Regions from separate parts of the Bacillus sp. EB106-06-01-XG163 genome, predicted to be linked through region 2. Evidence: riboswitches for the same ligand, from Rfam matches in the RefSeq annotation. Region 2 holds a riboswitch; the other holds the start of a gene.
The links. Region 2 has a riboswitch for S-adenosylmethionine ahead of AC3WTF_RS06600 (methionine biosynthesis PLP-dependent protein). Riboswitches for the same ligand answer to the same signal wherever they lie in the genome.

Region 1 (4,414 bases), on a different contig from region 2:
GTAATTGGATAATAAAGGTATAAAAACCCCCCCAAAACCGTACCGATTCATTGTAAAGACGGGATGCAGCTGATAAAATGGATCTGAGGGCACAGCCTTCAAAAGACGGCAGAAAAGGGGTCATTTTCGTGATCATCCAGTTCATTCGTTACAGATAATGAGAGGTATAGATGAATAGGTTAAACCTTCCAATTTGGCGAGGTTTATTTGTCTATGCCTTTTTCATTTCATCGGAATAACGAATGAATGAGGTGTTTTTTTGACGTCTATAAAAAGAAAACGCGCGGAATTACTGCAATCATGCCAGTCCGTGTTCAGGTGTCCGCTATGCCGGTCGGCCATGGCGGTCTCACAATACCGAAGCTTGATTTGCGGACAGGGGCATACATTTGATATATCAAAACAAGGATATGTGAATTTCCTCAATAAATCGGTCAAAACCCGCTATGACAGGCAGCTGTTCGAAGCGAGACGCGAGCTTTTTGACAGCCGGGAATTTTTTGCGCCGGTTCAAAAGGAGATTGCCGCCATCATCACCCATATTCAATCTCCGCAAACATCAGCGGCGATATTGGATGCGGGGTGCGGAGAAGGGTCTCATTTAGCCGCCGTATGCAAATGGCTTCAGCCTGCTTTTTCCGTGACGGGAATCGGCATTGATCTCTCGAAAGAAGGTGTGCTGCATGCCGCAAAGGCCTTCGGGAATCATTTGGTTTTTGCCGTCGCTGATGTGGCGGATGCGCCGTTTGCCGACAGCTGTTTTGATGTCGTGATGTCTGTTTTATCACCTTGGAATTACAAGGAATGCAGCAGGCTTTTACGAAAGGGCGGCACAGTCATTAAAGCGGTGCCGCGGCGTGATTATTTGAAGGAAGTAAGGGAATTCTTCTTCGGAGACAGCCCTCGGCGGAATGACACCGCCGATTCTGCGGCCGGACGATTCCAAGCGGGCTTTCAAACCTTTGAGCGCAAACGGCTGTGTTACACAAAGACTTTAGCGCAGCCTGACCTCGAGCGGCTTGTGAAAATGACGCCCTTAACATGGAAATGTACTGATGACAGCATCCGGCGGTTTATCAGCCGGAAAGAGGCTGCTGTCACGATAGATATCGATATTTTAATCGGAACCGATCCGCTGTAAAACGGAAAAGACACGCTAATCGCGTGTCTTTTTTTTATTTCCAGACTTCACCGGCAATGTTGACGACATGGCGCAGTTTCGCCCATTGCTGTTCTTCTGTGATCAGGTTTCCTTCCTCAGTGGAGGCGAATCCGCATTGCGGGCTGAGGCAAAGCTGATCCAGGCTGACATATTGTGAAGCTTCTTCAATCCGGCGTTTAATCGCGTCCTTGTCTTCGAGTTCGCCGTGTTTCGACGTAATCAAGCCAAGCACAAGCTGAAGATCAGAGCGTTTGACATAACGGAGCGGTTCAAAGCCGCCCGAGCGGGAATCATCATATTCCAGGAACAATCCGTCAAGGTCAAGCCCGTCAAAAATCGTTTCAGCCGCTGCATCATAGCCGCCTTCAGCCGTCCATGTGGATTGGAAGTTGCCGCGGCAGATATGCATCGTAACCTTCAAATCGTCAGGGCGATCCTTGATGGCGTCATTAATGGAAGCGGCAAACAGCTTGCGCAGCTCATCCGGCGTCGTGCCGAAAGCTTCAATCTGACGAAGCCCCGCTTCTGATAAGAAAACGGCCCATGCGGTGTCATCGAGCTGAAGGTAGCGGCACCCGGCGTCATAGAAAGCTTGAATCGCTTTTTTATACGCTTTTGACACATCGTGCTGAAATTGTTTGTAATCATTCTGGTAGGACGCTTTTTCCAATTTTCCGCGGAAAAACAGCATATTCGGACTTGGGATGGTCATTTTCGGAACAGCATCGCCGGCAATGCTGTGCAGGAATTTATAATCTTCGAGCATCGGATGCTGAGAAAAATCAATGTCTCCCGTTACTTTAATGCCGCGCGCTTTCGTCTGTACGTTGTGAAACTGAATGCCGCTTTCAGGCGTAAACGCTTCGACGCCGTCTAAATTTTCGAGAAAATCAAAATGCCACCAGGCACGGCGGAATTCGCCGTCAGTCACGACATTGAGGCCGGTTTCTTTCTGCTTTTTCACACTGCGGATGATTTCTTTGTTTTCGATTTCGCGCAGCTGTTCTGCCGAAATCTCACCCGCCGCTCTTTGCAGGCGGGCTTGCTTCACAGCCGCCGGCCGCAGCAGGCTTCCGACCTGATCCGCGCGAAACGGCGGGTTTTTTCTTAGAAGCGTATGCAATGGTTGTTCTGTGTTTTGCTGTGACATGAACGATTCCTTCTTTCCTGATGAAATATAAAAAAAACTCTTCCCTCGGATAGGGAAGAGCTTGCGTCCGCAAATCTCAACCTTATCTTCAGGATTTAGCACCATTCTGCTGAACAGCGGTTGCCGGGTATCATAGGGCCAGTCCCTCCACCTCTCTTGATAAGGAAATATGCTATTTTTCAGAATAAACTGTAATACTATTAATCTTAGTATGTTTTCTCATATTGTCAATATATTTCGATAAATATTTTTATTTGTCACCCTCAAATAGAATCATATCTATCACAATGGCGATCGCGAGACAAAGAACGATATCCTCTTCCTTTTCAATCTGCAAATGATAGGAATCGCCCCAGCTCATCCATGATTTGGTGACAGTCATCCGGTTTGATTTTCCGTCTGTCACTTGAAAATTCCGGCCCCATACATCGCCGGTAAGATCCCAGCCGAGTCCGGAAATTTCAAATTTCGGTTTGAAAAGCGTGACTTTCTTGATGACTTGGCAGACGGGTTTGCCGCTGACGGAAATCTCGTAACGGGGAACGAACGACATCAGTTTCTGATTGACGCTGGCGAGCGTGCGGCCGTCCAAATCGGTCAGCTTCAGTTCATCACCGAATGAAAACAGCTTTCCTTCAACATTGTAGACTTCTTTTCCGCTTTCAAGAAACACTTGAAAACGATTCTTAAACGTAAACATTCGCTCTTTGATGTAAAAATGGTACATAAAAAAACTCCTTTTTTATGTTGTACGAAAAAAGGAGGCGGTTGGTTTCATATCGGCCGGGTGCATAAAAAAAGGCTGCCGATTTTGCGGCAGCTGTCGTCTTTATGATAGCGGCATCCGGCGTTTTTGACGGATCGCATTTAAATCAATGATGTTATTCGTGTCGGCAGCTGTCACCAGCGGGCTTGTCTTTGGCGTTTTCCGGCGGTTGTCCTTACTGAAAGAGAAAACAAGATACCCTGTCAAAGCAGCAAAAATAAGTAGCATCATTTTACATACCTCCCAAAAAAAGTTTTGGTATTATTATTGTACGAAAAAACAAACGAAAAGTATTCAAACAATTGTCATTTTTTTAAAAAATAACGTCATTTTCCGTAAAAATGACTATGGGTTGAAGAAGTTTTGCTCTTGTTGTGGTTCTATAGATTGTATCGGCTGATGAATGATAATCGTTTATATAACTTTTTCACTATTTTTTGTAAGCATCAAATTAACTACTTCGTTGTTTTCGTTTGCCCTGTGTTATTCAGTACCCTAAAAAATCTTATAATATGCAAAATAACTGCTTCTAACAGATGACTGCAGGATGACAGCGCTTTCTTTATTTTTTTAAAGAAAACGAGATGTTATCTTAAAAAAATCGTTTGAACATTTTCCGCAGCTTTTTAAAAGGGTTTGATTTCGTCTCCAGAACACGCGGGTCTTTTAAGGTTTTTTTCAATTCTTTCGCTACAGTCCCTCTTGCCATAGTCTTCACTCCTTCTTTCCATTTCATACCTTATATACGGAAAGAAAGAAGGAAAGGTTTCATGTGAAAGAAAAAAACCAAAGCAGGGGGCTTTGGTTTTAAGCGCGCTCTTCAAAGAGCCTGGCGATTTCAACAATGACGTTTACCGCCTTTTCCATATGATCGACAGAAATGTATTCATATTTTCCGTGGAAGTTTTGGCCGCCCGTGAAAATGTTCGGTGTCGGCAGCCCCATGTAAGAGAGCTGTGATCCGTCGGTTCCGCCCCGGATCGGTTCGATAATCGGTTCGATATCGAGGTTTTTCATGGCTTGATAGGCGACATCGACTATCTCTTTGACCGGTTCGATTTTTTCTCTCATGTTGTAATATTGATCACGCAGTTCAAGCTTGATGCTTTCGTTGCCGTATTTGGCCGCCAGCGCATCGGCGGTTTTCTGCATATATTCTTTTCGTTCTGCAAAGCGGTCTCTGTCAAAGTCTCTGATGATGTACGACAGGGCGGCTTCAGAAACGTCTCCGTTCATGGAAAGTAAATGATAGAAGCCTTCATACCCTTCCGTATATTCCGGCGCTTCTTCTTTCGGCAGCGCGTGATGAAATTCCATCGCGATTTTTGAAGCGTTG
Region 2 (4,414 bases):
GGGACATATTCAATTTCGGTTTTATTTTATCCAAATCAGTCAAAATACTGTGTCCAAGCACTGATGCATCACCGTTATCCGGAGAAAGGAGTCCGCAAAGCATGCTGATTAATGTCGTTTTTCCGGCTCCGTTCTCACCGAGTAAAGCGAAAAATTCCCCTTTCTCAACTGAGAACTCAAGACGGTCAACGGCGGCGGTTTCTTTATAATGTTTCGTTAATTGCTTCAGCTCAATCGCGTGCATTTACTCATCCTCGCTATCTTCATCGATTTGCTTAGCGTTTAAAATATCTTTTGCAAACTCGAAAAAGAGTTCTTGTTTAACAAGTGCGATACCTTGCTGGTCATCTCCGAGCATAAGCAGTGAATCCCCCGGATTTATATCGAAAACATCTCTTGCTTCTTTAGGAATGACAATCTGTCCTTTTGTGCCCACTTTAACAGTCCCGAAAATGTGTTTTCCTTTTGGTGCCGTCATGTTTATCCCTCCGAAAAATGAATTGTATTTTTTGTATGAATTGTAATACTTCGTATACTAAACATACATTGATCTTCCATAAAATTCATTAAAATTCATGAAATAGTTTTATTTTCATAAAAAAGCACTCCTGCCATATAACAGGAGTGCTTTTGATTTTATCGTTTGTGTTCCTTTATCATTTCCAGATGGGGGATGCCCGCATCGAGAAATTCTTCGCCGGATGTGACGCGGTATCCTTGTTTTTCGTAAAACGGAACCGCCTGCGTCTGCGCATGTAAGATAAAGCTGTCGGCGCCTTTGGCTGCCGCCGCTTTTTCAAGCGCCTGCATAATGATGGCTCCGACGCCTAAAGAACGATGGCTTTTCATCACGCAGATGCGCTCTAATTTTCCATGCCCGTCTTTCAAGCGCCATCTGCCGGCTCCGACCGGCTGGCCGCCGTCATATATGACTATATGCTCTGACGTGTCTTCGAATTGATCAATCTCTTCTTCTTCCGGAACGTGCTGTTCTTTAACAAAGACCTCTTTTCTGACGAAAAAAGCGTCGTTTAGCTGTTTTTCAGTTTTTGCGATGATGGATTCCAAGCAGTTATTCTCCTCCGCCTAATAAAAATGTTTCATACACAGTCCATGAGCCGTTATCCAGCTGATAGAGCAAGTGAAAACGGTCGATGACTTCTTCGTGGGAAATGTCCAGCATTTTCAGCTGTCCGAGTACGTCGGAATGTTCATCTGACGACAGCTTCTGGCCGACCGTGACATGCGGAACGAAGCTGTATTCCGGCTCGCCGGATAATGCTCCTGAGTAGCATTTCTCACTCAGAGATTTTAATTCCTCCGTCGGCTCTGCTTTCATATATATCACATTATTCACAGGAGAAAACGAGCTGTATTTTGTGATTTTCAGAACGAGCGGATGCGACTCTTTCGCCGTCTGTCTCAGCTGTGATACGACCTGCTCGATTTCCTGTTCTGTCGCTTCAAACGGATCTCTTAGCGTCAGGTGCGGAGGAATGAGCGCGTAGCTCGGGTCGTAGCGTTTCCGGTACGAATTTGCGAGATCCTGTAATTTTTTTGATGGAAATAAAACAATACCGTATTTCATGAAAGTTCCCTCCTTAAATGAATGGTTACAGCATTTTTTTCAGCGCCGGCGTGATGAGCGGCTGCCAGTAGGTCCATTTATGATCCCCGTCGAAGGTTTCATACGTGTATTCAGACTGTTTGCTTTCCAGCAGCTGTTTGAGCTCTTCGTTCGGCGCGGTGAAATCAAGAACCTGGCCGTCTGTCGTGTGAACGCCGGTTTCTTTTTCTCCGATTTGATGATAAACGGAAATCTGTTTGAGATCCTCCGACTGCCGGACGGCATCCAGCACGTGCCCGTCAACATACGGAGACTGCATGATGACGTTTCCAAACATGTTCGGATAGTCAATCGCCGTCATAAGCGAAACGGTTCCGCCGAGGGAATCCCCGATCATGGTGCGGCCGTATCCGACTTGATAAGTCGGGTATTCTTTGTCGATAAAAGGAACGAGCTCATTTGCGATGAATCGCTTATATGAGGCGAACTTAGACCCTTCTGGATGGTATGTGTTTCTTCGCTCCCGCACATTTTTATAAGGGACGCCGATAATGATGCAGCGGTCAATTTCCCCTTTTGACATAAGCTCTTCCGCCTGCCGCCCGATTCTCCCTAATCTGAAATAATCATGGCCGTCCTGAGCGATGACCGTATGATATTTATACAGGGGGGAGAAGGTGGCGGGCAGGTAGACCAAAACGGTCATTTCCTCTTCAAGCTCATGGGAGAAAAGTTTTTTCTCATGAATGATTCCGTTTTTTGATGCCACTTCGCATTCCTCCAGGCCGCTTCTTGTCTTGATGGTTTTTTCCTATTGTACCATGAATTATTAGAAATTTCTTTCTTCAGATGCACTTCTTGCGAGAGTTCAGATAAATAAAAAGTTATTGAAATTCATTTTATAGTGCGTTAATATAGAACAATCAGAAAATACAAAACAATATTCTTATCACGAGAGGTGGAGGGACTGGCCCTTTGAAACCTCAGCAACCGGTTTGCTTTGCCGCGGGAAGGCAAAGTGCCAAGGTGCTAAATCCAGCAAGCGATTCACATGCTTGGAAGATAAGAGGAAGAGAAAAGCTCCTTCTTCTTATGAAGAGGGGGCTTTTTTATTTTTGAAAAAGGATGGTGCTTACTGATGACGCAGCATGTTGATACAAAATTAGCCCAAATCGGAAATAGAAGCGAAGAAGCAACGGGAACGGTCAGTCCGCCGATTTATCTGTCCACCGCTTACCGCCATAGAGGAATAGGAGAATCTACAGGTTTTGACTACGTGCGCACGAAAAACCCGACACGCCAGCTCGTTGAAGACGCTATCGCCGTGTTGGAAAACGGTGCGAGAGGCTTTGCCTTCAGCTCGGGAATGGCAGCCATTCAAACGATTATGGCTTTATTTAAAAGCGGGGATGAATTGATTGTATCCTCCGATTTATACGGAGGCACGTACCGTTTGTTTGAAAACGAATGGAGAAAATACGGCTTAAGCTTTATTTACGATGATTTCAGCGATGAAGACTGTTTACGCTCCAAAATAACGGAAAACACGAAAGCGGTATTTGTTGAAACGCCGACAAACCCGTTAATGCAGGAGGCGGACATTGAAAAAATCGCCCGGATTACGAAAGAAGCCGGCCTGCTTTTAATTGTGGATAATACGTTTTATACCCCGGTGCTCCAGCGCCCGCTTGAACTGGGAGCGGACATCGTCATTCACAGCGCCACAAAATATTTAGCGGGGCACAATGATCTCCTTGCCGGTCTTGCTGTCGTAAAGGATGAAGAGCTCGGCGAGATCATGTTTAATCACCAAAATGCGATCGGAGCCGTTCTCCCGCCGTTTGATTCGTGGCTTTTAATGAGAGGGATGAAAACACTCGGACTCAGAATGCGCCGTCATGAAGAAAACGCCCGTGAACTTGCGGAATTTTTAGAACAGGAAGAAGAAATCGCCGACGTGTTATATCCCGGAAAAGGCGGGATGCTGTCTTTCCGGCTGCAAAAAGAGGAATGGATCAATCCGTTTTTAAAGGCGCTGAAAACGATCTGTTTCGCAGAAAGTCTCGGCGGGGTGGAAAGCTTTATTACATACCCCGCGACACAGACGCACATGGACATTCCGGAAGACATCCGTATCGCAAACGGCGTCTGCAACCGTCTGCTGAGATTTTCAGTGGGCATTGAACATGCAGAAGATTTGAAGCGGGATGTAAAGCAGGCATTACAGCAAGTAAAAGAGGGGGCCGTGTCATATGAGTAATCACAATTGGACGCTGGAAACCCAGCTCGTGCACAATCCATTTAAAACAGACGGAGCCACCGGAGCCGTCAGCGTGCCGATTCAGCATGCTTCCACATTTCATCAGTCTTCATTTGAAGAATTCGGGACATATGACTACAGCCGCTCAGGCACACCGACAAGAACAGCGCTTGAAGAAACAATCGCAGGCCTTGAAGGCGGAACGAGAGGTTTTGCTTTCAGCTCCGGTATGGCGGCGATTTCGACGGCATTTCTGCTCTTATCCCAAGGCGACCATGTCCTCGTCACGGAGGATGTGTACGGCGGAACATTCCGCATGGTGACTGAGGTTCTGTCCCGTTTCGGAATCGAACATACCTTTGTCGATATGACGGACACAGAAGCTGTCGCCCGCGCCATCCGGCCGAACACGAAAGCCATTTATATGGAAACACCGTCAAACCCGACGCTCGGCATCACGGATATTAAGGGCGTCGTCAAACTGGCAAAGGATCACGGCTGTCTGACATACCTTGACAATACATTCATGACGCCTGCTCTGCAGCGTCCGCTTGATCTCGGTGTAGATATCGTGCTCCACAGCGCGA

Region 1: it holds a riboswitch for S-adenosylmethionine, as region 2 does, so the genes downstream of both, AC3WTF_RS13065 (5-methyltetrahydropteroyltriglutamate--homocysteine S-methyltransferase) here and AC3WTF_RS06600 (methionine biosynthesis PLP-dependent protein) in region 2, are expected to answer to the same signal.

What each region holds. Positions count from the first base shown of each region.
Region 1 is NZ_JBYTDS010000010.1:73,928-78,341, reverse strand. It holds gene AC3WTF_RS13070 (methyltransferase domain-containing protein) at 260-1,141, shown strand; gene AC3WTF_RS13065 (5-methyltetrahydropteroyltriglutamate--homocysteine S-methyltransferase) at 1,176-2,312, opposite strand; SAM riboswitch class I at 2,392-2,478, opposite strand; gene AC3WTF_RS13060 (LURP-one-related/scramblase family protein) at 2,563-3,039, opposite strand; gene AC3WTF_RS13055 (hypothetical protein) at 3,142-3,309, opposite strand; gene pepT (peptidase T) at 3,886-4,414, opposite strand, start outside.
Region 2 is NZ_JBYTDS010000004.1:138,081-142,494, reverse strand. It holds gene AC3WTF_RS06625 (ABC transporter ATP-binding protein) at 1-244, opposite strand, end outside; gene AC3WTF_RS06620 (AbrB/MazE/SpoVT family DNA-binding domain-containing protein) at 245-478, opposite strand; gene AC3WTF_RS06615 (GNAT family N-acetyltransferase) at 637-1,068, opposite strand; gene AC3WTF_RS06610 (YjcG family protein) at 1,073-1,588, opposite strand; gene AC3WTF_RS06605 (esterase family protein) at 1,614-2,336, opposite strand; SAM riboswitch class I at 2,511-2,636, shown strand; gene AC3WTF_RS06600 (methionine biosynthesis PLP-dependent protein) at 2,706-3,827, shown strand; gene metC (cystathionine beta-lyase) at 3,820-4,414, shown strand, end outside.